Regions from separate parts of the Pseudoflavonifractor sp. HCP28S3_F10 genome, predicted to be linked through region 2. Evidence: predicted binding sites of a transcription regulator. Region 2 holds the regulator's gene; each other region holds the start of a gene.
What was found. Region 2 encodes HrcA, which represses chaperone genes, less so after heat shock. Its sites were predicted from a motif close to TGTTAGCACTCNNNNNNNNNGAGTGCTAACA; they were not measured.

Region 1: ACTNBZ_RS01270 (co-chaperone GroES) is a predicted target of HrcA. The motif match lies at 1,231-1,261, and genes of this name have one in related genera.
Region 3: ACTNBZ_RS10180 (Hsp20/alpha crystallin family protein) is a predicted target of HrcA. The motif match lies at 1,063-1,093, and genes of this name have one in related genera.

Annotation. Positions count from the first base shown of each region.
Region 1 covers NZ_JBQHUB010000001.1:251,093-254,308, reverse strand. The annotation lists gene ACTNBZ_RS01280 (S-layer homology domain-containing protein) at 1-120, shown strand, start outside; gene ACTNBZ_RS01275 (diacylglycerol/lipid kinase family protein) at 154-1,077, shown strand; gene ACTNBZ_RS01270 (co-chaperone GroES) at 1,309-1,593, shown strand; gene groL (chaperonin GroEL) at 1,670-3,216, shown strand, end outside.
Region 2 covers NZ_JBQHUB010000014.1:47,475-50,690, reverse strand. The annotation lists gene dnaK (molecular chaperone DnaK) at 1-1,301, opposite strand, end outside; gene grpE (nucleotide exchange factor GrpE) at 1,379-1,939, opposite strand; gene hrcA (heat-inducible transcriptional repressor HrcA) at 1,955-3,010, opposite strand; gene ACTNBZ_RS07785 (MBL fold metallo-hydrolase) at 3,185-3,216, opposite strand, start outside.
Region 3 covers NZ_JBQHUB010000023.1:14,972-18,187, reverse strand. The annotation lists gene hydA (dihydropyrimidinase) at 1-377, shown strand, start outside; gene ACTNBZ_RS10180 (Hsp20/alpha crystallin family protein) at 528-968, opposite strand; gene ACTNBZ_RS10175 (VOC family protein) at 1,245-1,574, opposite strand; gene ACTNBZ_RS10170 (Nramp family divalent metal transporter) at 1,704-2,987, opposite strand; gene ACTNBZ_RS10165 (dihydrodipicolinate synthase family protein) at 3,104-3,216, opposite strand, start outside.

The DNA.
Region 1 (3,216 bases), on a different contig from region 2:
ATCCTGGCGGGTACCGACGGCCGCTATACCTTCCGCCCCAATACCACTATTACCCGTGCCGAGGCTGCGGCCATCGTCTCCCGCATGGCCCGGACCGAACAGCGCCTGAATCTGTTTTGACTGCCCAATTTCAGAAGACTGGACTGATCGTAAATGAAGCATCTCTTCCTTGTCAACCCCACCGCCGGTCCCTACGACCGCAGCCACGAGCTCACCGTCAAGCTCTCCGACCAGCTGGACGGTCTGGGGCTGGACTGGGAGGTCCAGGTCACCCAGTATCCCGGCCACGGCGCCGCCCTGGCCCGGGCCGCCGCCGAGACCGGGCAGGAGGTGCGCATTTACGCCTGCGGTGGGGATGGTACCCTTAATGAAGCCGCCAACGGTGCGGCAGGCTATGCAAACGCCGCCGTCACCCAGTACCCCTGCGGCTCGGGCAACGATTTTCTCCGTATGTTCGGCCCCGACGCTCCCCGCTTCTACGAGCTGCGGGAGCTGCTGGACGCCGAGGTGGCTCCAATGGACCTGATCGACTGCAACGGCAGGCTCTCTCTGAATATCTGTTCAGTGGGCTTTGACGCCCGCATTGGACTGGGTATGGCCGACTTCAAACGTTTTCCCATGGTCAGCGGTCCCATGGCCTATCAGCTTTCCCTGGTGAAGAACCTGGCTGCCGGCATCAAGCGGCCCTATGAGATCCAGATCGGCGAGGAGCAGTTCAAAGGAGATTTTTCTCTGGTCTGCATCTGCAACGGACGGTACTACGGCGGCGGCTTCAATCCCTCCCCCACCGCTGTCCCGGACGATGGGGAGCTGGAGTTCCTGCTGGTCAAGGGGGTCTCCCGGCTCACTGTGGCCCGGCTGGTAAAGCTCTACGCCGCCGGACGCTCCTGCGATATGCCCAATCTGGTCACCATCCGCCGGGGCGCTTCCATACATATCCGGTGCGACCGTGTCTCCATGGTCAATCTGGACGGCGAGCGTCTGGATGCTTCTGAGCTCTCCATCTCCCTCTCTGCTAAAAAGCTGAACTTCTTTTTCCCACGGGGTGCCTCCTGGCGGCCCGGTTTTCGGACCTAAGCGCTTAAAAAACATGTAATTTAAAGAAAAACCGCGTCCGGGCTTTATTTCAGCCGATTGAGCGAGCTAAACAAAAATTGGCCTTTGAAATTCACAAAAATTTTAAAAATTAGGGCTTGCGTAATTGTACAACTGAGTTTATTATAATAAGCGTGTTAGCACTCCAGTAAAATGAGTGCTAACACGCTTGTCAAGTTTTTAAGAATTATCACATATAAGGAGGAACTCATTATGAAACTCAAACCCCTGAGCGACAGAGTCGTACTGAAGAGCCTGGAAGCTGAAGAGACCACCAAGGGCGGCATCATCCTGACCGCTTCCGCGCAGGAGAAGCCCTCCATGGCCGAGGTGGTCGAGGTCGGCCCCGGCGGCGTGGTGGACGGCAAGGAAGTCGTCATGACTGTCAAGAAGGGCGACAAGGTCATCACCGGCAAGTATTCCGGCACCGAGGTCAAGGTGGACGGCGTGGAGTACACCATCGTCCGCCAGGGCGACATTCTGGCTGTTGTCGAGTAAGATCCGTTCCGCACCGTATTCTGTCAAAACAAATTTCTTTCCGCTCTGTCGGAACCTTTTTAGGAGGTAATTCATCATGTCCAAGATCATCTGCTATGGCGAGGATGCCCGTCACGCTCTGGAGCGCGGCGTGAACCAGCTCGCCGATACCGTTAAGATCACCCTGGGCCCCAAGGGCCGCAACGTCGTTCTGGCCAAGAAGTTCGGCGCTCCCCTTATCACCAACGACGGCGTGACCATCGCCAAGGAGATCGAGCTGGACGATCCCTTTGAGAACATGGGCGCCCAGCTGGTGAAGGAAGTCTCCACCAAGACCAACGACGTGGCCGGCGACGGCACCACCACCGCCACCCTGCTGGCCCAGGCCATCATCCGTGAGGGCCTGAAGAACCTGGCCGCCGGCGCCAATCCCATGGTCATGAAGAAGGGCATCGCCAAGGCCACCGCCACCGCCATCGAGGCCATCAAGGCCAACTCCAAGCCCGTCAACGGCTCTGACGACATCGCCCGCGTGGGCGCCGTCTCTTCCGGCGACGAGACCATCGGCAAGCTGATCGCCGAGGCCATGGAGAAGGTCTCTCATGACGGCGTTATCACCGTGGAGGAGTCCAAGACCGCTGAGACCTACAGCGAGGTCGTGGAGGGCATGCAGTTTGACCGCGGCTATATCACTCCCTACATGGTCACCGATACCGAGAAGATGGAGGCCGTCCTGGACGACGCTTTCATCCTCATCACCGATAAGAAGATCTCCAACATCCAGGATCTGCTGCCCGTGCTGGAGCAGGTGGTCAAAACCAGCAAGCCGCTGCTGATCGTGGCCGACGACGTGGAGGGCGAGGCCCTGTCCACCCTGATCGTCAACCGGCTGCGCGGCACCCTGAACGTGACCTGCGTCAAGGCCCCCGGCTTCGGCGACCGCCGCAAGGAGATGCTGAAGGATATCGCCATCCTCACCGGCGGCACCCTGATCTCCACCGATCTGGGCTATGAGCTGAAGGACGCCACCCTGGATCTGCTGGGCCGCGCCCGTCAGGTCAAGGTTCAGAAGGAGAACACCATCATCGTTGACGGCGCCGGCGCCCCCGAGGACATCAAGGCCCGTGTGGCCCTGATCCGCAACGAGCTGGCCATCAGCACCTCCGACTACGACAAGGAGAAGCTGCAGGAGCGTCTGGCCAAGCTGGCCGGCGGCGTGGCCATCATCCGTGTTGGCGCTGCCACCGAGGTGGAGATGAAGGAAAAGAAGCTCCGCATCGAGGACGCTCTCAACGCCACCCGCGCCGCTGTGGAAGAGGGCATCGTGGCCGGCGGCGGCACTGCCTATGTCAATGCCGTCTCCGCTGTGGAGGGCCTGATCTCCTCCGTCGAGGGTGATGAGAAGACCGGCGTGCGCATCATTGCCAAGGCTCTGACCGAGCCCGTCAAGCAGATCGCCGCCAACGCCGGCATCGACGGCTCCGTGGTCCTGGAGAAGATCAAGGAGTCCGGCAAGGTGGGCTACGGCTTCAATGCTTACAACGAGACCTACGTGGACATGATCTCCGCCGGCATCGTGGATCCCACCAAGGTGACCCGCTCCGCCCTGGAGAACGCCGCTTCCATCGCCGCCACCCTGCTGAC
Region 2 (3,216 bases):
GCGATGCCGTCCAGGTTGAAGCGGCCCAGAGTCTTGTTGTACTGGGCCATCTCACGCTCGCCCTGCAGCACGTGGACCTCAACGGAGGTCTGGTTGTCGGCGGCGGTGGTGAAGACCTGGCTCTTCTTCACGGGGATGGTGGTGTTGCGCTCGATGAGCTTGGTCATCACGCCGCCCATGGTCTCGATGCCCAGGGACAGGGGGGTGACGTCCAGCAGCAGCAGGCCCTTCACGTCGCCGGTGAACACGCCGCCCTGGAGCGCGGCGCCCAGAGCCACGCACTCATCGGGGTTGATGCCCTTGAAGCCCTCCTTGCCGGTGAGCTTCTTGACCATCTCCTGCACGGCGGGGATACGGCTGGAGCCGCCCACCAGCAGGACCTTGGAGATATCGCTGCCGGAGAGGCCGGCATCGCTCATGGCCTGGCGCACGGGGCCGCTGGTGGCGTCCACCAGGTGGTGGGTCAGCTCGTTGAACTTGGCGCGGGTCAGAGTCAGGTCCAGATGCTTGGGGCCGGTAGCATCGGCGGTGATATAGGGCAGGTTGATGTTGGTGGAGGTGACGCCGGAGAGCTCGATCTTGGCCTTCTCGGCGGCCTCTTTCAGGCGCTGCATGGCCACCTTGTCGCCGGTCAGGTCGATGCCGTTCTCCTTCTTGAACTCGGCGGCCATCCAGTCCATGATGCACTTGTCGAAGTCGTCGCCGCCCAGGCGGTTGTTGCCGGCGGTGGCCAGCACCTCGATGACGCCGTCGTCGATATCCAGGATGGACACGTCGAAGGTGCCGCCGCCCAGGTCGTATACCATGACCTTCTGAGCGGTCTCCTTATCCACGCCGTAGGCCACGGCGGCGGCGGTGGGCTCGTTGATGATGCGCTTCACGTCCAGACCGGCGATACGGCCGGCGTCCTTGGTGGCCTGGCGCTGGGCGTCGGTGAAGTAGGCGGGCACGGTGATGACGGCCTCAGTAACGCTCTGACCCAGATAGGCCTCGGCGTCGGCCTTCAGCTTCTGCAGGATCATGGCGCTGATCTCCTGAGGGGTGTAGGCCTTGCCGTCAATGTTGACCTTGTAGTTGGAGCCCATCTCACGCTTAATGGAAGAGACGGTGCGGTCGGGGTTGGTGATGGCCTGGCGCTTGGCCACCTGGCCTACCATACGCTCGCCGTCCTTGGAGAAGGCCACCACGGAGGGAGTGGTGCGGTTGCCTTCCGCATTGGGGATGACGACGGCTTCGCCGCCCTCCATGACAGCCACACAGCTATTGGTCGTACCGAGATCGATACCGATAATCTTGGACATAAATGATTCCTCCAATATAAAAAAGATTATTTTTAACAAAGAAATTTGGAATATGCTGTTTTTATTCTCCTGAGGCCTTAATTGGCAACCTTGACCATGGCGAAGCGGATGATCTTCTCGCCCGACCGGAAGCCGGTCTGGAAGACCTCCACCACCGTGTTCTCGCCGGCGCTCTCGTCCTCCACGTGCATCACGGCGTTGTGGACATTGGGATCGAAAGGCTGGCCCAGCGCGGGAATTTCCTCCACGCCCTGTTTGGCCAGGACCTCTTTCAGTCCGGCCATGGTCATCTCCACGCCTTTTTTGTAGGCTTCATCGGCGGTGGACTGCTTCAGGGCACGCTCCAGATTGTCATACACCGGGAGGAAAGCCAGCACCGCATCGGACTTGGCGTTCTGGTACGCGTCGGTCTTTTCCTTCTGGCTGCGCTTGCGGTAATTGTCGTACTCGGCGGCCAGACGGAGGTACTGATCCTCCTTCTTGGCCAGGGTGTCTTTCAGATTCTCCAGCTCGGTCAGAAGGGGATCGGGGGCCTCGCTGCCGGGGGTATCGGCCTGGGGCACGGTATCCTCCGCCGCGGGCGTCTGGACTGCGTCCTCTTCCTGCCGGGCGGTCGTTTCTTTTTCGTTCGTGTTCAAGAGGTTACCTCCTCATTATTCCTCGCCGCCGTTCCTGCCGTCGGGGAGCTCGCCCTGGCCGAACAGCCGGGTGAGTCCTTCGGCAAAGTAGGACAGGCGGGCGGTGATCTTCGCGTAATCCATCCGTGTGGGGCCTACCACGCCGATGACGCCCCTCATGCCGTCGCCGATGTCATAGCTGGCCATGACCACGCTGGTATCCTTCAGCGCATCGGCCACATTTTCCGGGCCGATGAGGATACGCATGGGGCCGTTTTCGGGGACGGGGAAGCGGGCGGCGTCCTGATCCTCGGACAGGTAGCTCATCAGAGGCTGGGCCCGTTCCAGGTTCTGATACTCAGGCAGCTCCAGCAGGTGGGCCAGGCCGGCGGTGTGCACCCGCCGGTGCTCCAGGCTCTCCAGCACCTCCATGGCGAAGGAGACCACCAGGCTGATGAGTCCATAGGCCTCTCCGGCGGCATGCTGGGCCACCCGCATCAGCTCGGGCGTGATCTCGTCCAGGGTCAGGCCGGTGAAGGTGGTGTTGAGCAGGGTGTTGAGCATCTGCAATTGAGCCTGGGTCAGGTCGCTGGGGAGCTGGACCAGCTTGTTGCGCACCAGGTTGGTGTCGGTCATGACCACGATGATGAAGGCGTTGCGCTGGACCATCAGCAGGTCGAAGCGCTGGATGGTCACCCGCTCCATGCCGGCAGACAGGGCGAAGGCGGGATAATTGGTCAGACGGGAGACCACCCGGCCTGCCTCCAGGATGACCCGATCCAGCTCCTGCATCTTGAGGCGCAGGGCGCTGTTGATGCGCTCGGTCTCCTGGACCGACAGCTTGTGCTCCTCCATCAGCTCGTTGACGTAGAGCCGGTAGCCCTGGGGCGAGGGGATGCGCCCGGCGGAGGTGTGGGGTTTTTCCAGCAGGCCCATGGCCTCCAGATCGGCCATGTCGTTGCGGATGGTGGCCGATGAGATGGACCGGCCCAGGTGCTCGGCAATGGCCTTGGAGCCCACAGGCTCGGCGGTGGCAATGTAGCTCTCGATGATGGCACGGAGGATCTTTTTTTTGCGTTCCGTCAAATCCATGCCTCTCACCTTCCTTTTGGTTTAGCACTCATATACCCTGAGTGCTAAAGATAATGTACCACCACCCCAAATAAATGTCAATAGGGGGGTTGTAAATTAAATGTGAACAGGGGAAAGAAAAAAGTCCCGCCCTCTGTTTTCAGAGGACGGGAGAATGTGCTAAAACAGCGGTTTTTAAAAGACCAGCACATCGCCGGTGCGGAGGG
Region 3 (3,216 bases), on a different contig from region 2:
TGCCCGGCATGGAGACCCGGCTGGCGGCCATGTATACATACGGTGTACGCAGCGGCCGCATCAGCCTGCCCAGACTGGTGGAGCTGCTCTCCGCCAACCCGGCCAGGATTTTTGGCATGTGGCCCCGGAAGGGCGCCATAGCCGCGGGCAGCGACGCCGACCTGGTCATCTTCGATCCGGAGGCCTCCTGTGTGGTATCTCCCGAGACCCTGCACAGCCCGGTGGACTGGAATCCCTACGGCGGCGAGCGGCTGTACGGCCGCGCGGACCAGGTGCTGCGGCGGGGCGAGCTCATCGTGGACGGCGGGGAATTCCTGGCCCGGCCCGGCTCCGGCCGCCTGGCGGAGCGCCGCGCCGCGGATATGATCCGCTTATAAGTTGTATCTTGTGTAAAAAGAAACGGACCCCGGCCGCCGTTTGGCGGCCGGGGTCCGTTCGCTGCCCGGGCTGTTTTGAAAGGCGGCCATGGCCCCGGCGCGGCACCCCGTTATGGACGGGAGATCCCGCCGGGCGCCGTCGTTGTGCCGTTACTCAATGGCGATCGCAGAGGATCTGGGCAGCTCCTTCCTGTCCTGCTTGGGGAGGGAAATACGCAGGATGCCGTCCTCAAACCGGGCGGACACGTCCTTGGGCTCCACGCCCTCACCCACGTAAAAGCTGCGGCTGCAGGCACCGGTATACCGCTCCTGACGGATGTATTTGCCCTCTTCGGTCTTTTCATCCTTGCTGAGACCCTTGGCGGCGCTGATGGACAGATAACCGTCCTTCAGGTCCAGCGTGATCTCATCCTTCTTGAAGCCGGGCAGATCCACGTCCAGCTCATAGCTGTCCCCAGTCTCACGGACGTCGGTCTTCATCAGATTCTTGCCCCGTTTACCATAAAGGGGATCCCGGCCAGCCAGGGACGGGAAAAAGCCGTTATCAAAGAAATCGTCGAACAGGTTTTCACCAAAAATACTGGGCATCATAAGTCATTCCTCCAATCAGATTCCGAATCAAAATGCCCTGTGCGGGGAGCTTTTTGGCCCCTCTCATTTGGAACGATCATGTTATACTCCAATGGATTAGCACTGTCAATAGGAGAGTGCTAATGTTAACATAAGAACTACAATTCGTTCACAGAATATGCGATTTTGTGCCGGAGGAGCCTGCTGGATGCCCCGGCGGGCGGGCAATGACGGAAAAAAGCAGACGTCCGCATCAGCGGACGTCTGCTTCTGCCTGACAGGGAGCAGAGGCACGCCCTAGGCAAGCTCCATCAGCTCCAGGGGGAACCCGTTGGGCAGGACGAACCAGTTGGCGCCGTTGGGCAGAGGGGTGCAGCCCCGGGCGAGTGCGGCCTTTACCGTGTCCTCCACGTCCTCCACGGCAATGGAGACGTGGTCGCAGGGGCCGGCCTGTCCGCTGCCGGCGGCGCACTCGTTGAGCTGGATGCCCTGATGGAACCATACCTTCCGGTGGGGTGCCTTTCCCGCGGTCTTGCGGACCTCCATGCCGAACACCGTCTCAAAAAAGGAGACATACCAGTCCAGCGGGTCCGCGTTCAGAGCGGCGTGGTGGATCTGAGCACGCATAAACACAAGTCCTTTCCGAATCAAAGATAAAGGAAGCTCCGCCCACCGTTCCCCGGGATACGATGGGCGGAGCGTTTCAGCGCGTCAGACAGCCCCGGCTGGAGCCGTCCGGTCAAGAGAAGGGGAGCATTAAAAACCCAGGGAGGCGATGAGCTTGGGAATGGAAGTGCGCAGGGCGGTGAAGGTCATGATGAGCACGAATACGTAGCTCACAGTCATGCACACCCGCAGGGCGGTGGGCTTCTTGTAGCCCTCGTTGATGTCCTTGCGCCACAGGAGCAGCAGGATGAACAATCCGCCCACAGGAGTGGCGATGGAGGTGGCCACATTGGCCATCAGGATGAGCTGGGTGGGGGAGCCGCCGTAGCTGTAGCACACGATCATGGAGAAGATCAGGCAGATCAGGCAGCCGTAGCGGATGAATTTGGTCTCCAGACCCACGTCCCGGTCAAAGCCGGCGCCCAGCAGCACCATGCCGCGCTGAGTGTTGGCCAGCAGGGAGGAGAAGCCCGCGCCCACCAGGGCCAGGCCCATGATGTACTTGGCGGCGGGACCCATGATGGGCACCAGCATCTCAGCCAGCTGGGCGGGCGCCTTGATGGCCAGTCCCTGGGGATGGAGCACGATGGCGCCCACCAGAATGATGGCGCCCGAGATGAGCACCACACTGATGACGTGGACCAGAGCATCGGTAAACATGACGCCGTTGAACAGGTCCTCTTTCTTCCACTTCTTCTCCTTGCCCAGGTAGGTGGCGTAGATGCCGGAGGTAACAGCGGCGTTGGTGGAGATGAAGGCCAGAGCGGTGGCCAGGCTGCCCTCAGGCACCCGGAAGCCCACCATGCCTTTGCCCAGCCCGCCCCAGTCGGGGCCGCCCACACCCACAAGGGTGGCATAGAAGGACACGATCATCACCAGAATACACAGCGTGATGATGCGTTCCACCTTGGAATAGACATTCTTGGCAAAATAGCAGTACAGGACGATGGCGATCATGATGACCGAACCCAGTTTCCAGTTGATGCCGAAGATCAGGTTCATGCCGGCGCCGGTGCCCGAGATGTTGCCCATGGTAAAGAACAGGCAGGCCAGGAACACAGCCACGCCCACCACGCCGGAGGCGATGGGGCCGTAGTACTTCTTGATGGCGTGGATGGTGGGCAGCCCGGTGACGATGGCCAGCCGGTTGGTGGTCATCATAAAGGTAATGCCCATGAAGATGATGGGGATGATGAGCCAGATCAGGGCGTAGCCGTAGTTGGCGCCCAGCATGGCGGAGGTGGTGACGGCGCCGGGGCCGATGACGATGCCGGTGGCGATGAGGCCGGGGCCGATGCGCTTGACAAGATCCTTCAGGGGAAGCCGCTTGACATCCGAACCGAAGAGGGCCTCCTGGCTGTTTTTGTCGCTCATGAGTGTCTCCTTTCCCCGCACTCTGCGGTGGGGTGTTTATCAGGGAGTGTGAGCCGGTTTAAAAAAGGGGGCGCTGCGCTGGCGCAGCGCCCCCTGAAAGAGCGTCGGGCAGTTGCTTACTTGAACTGCTCCATGTCCACCTTGGGCAGCTGGCTGCGCTCCAGGCCCAGGGCCACCCAGGCCTTCTCCTCCTGGTTCAGGGGCAGGACGGGCTTGCGCATCAGGGCGT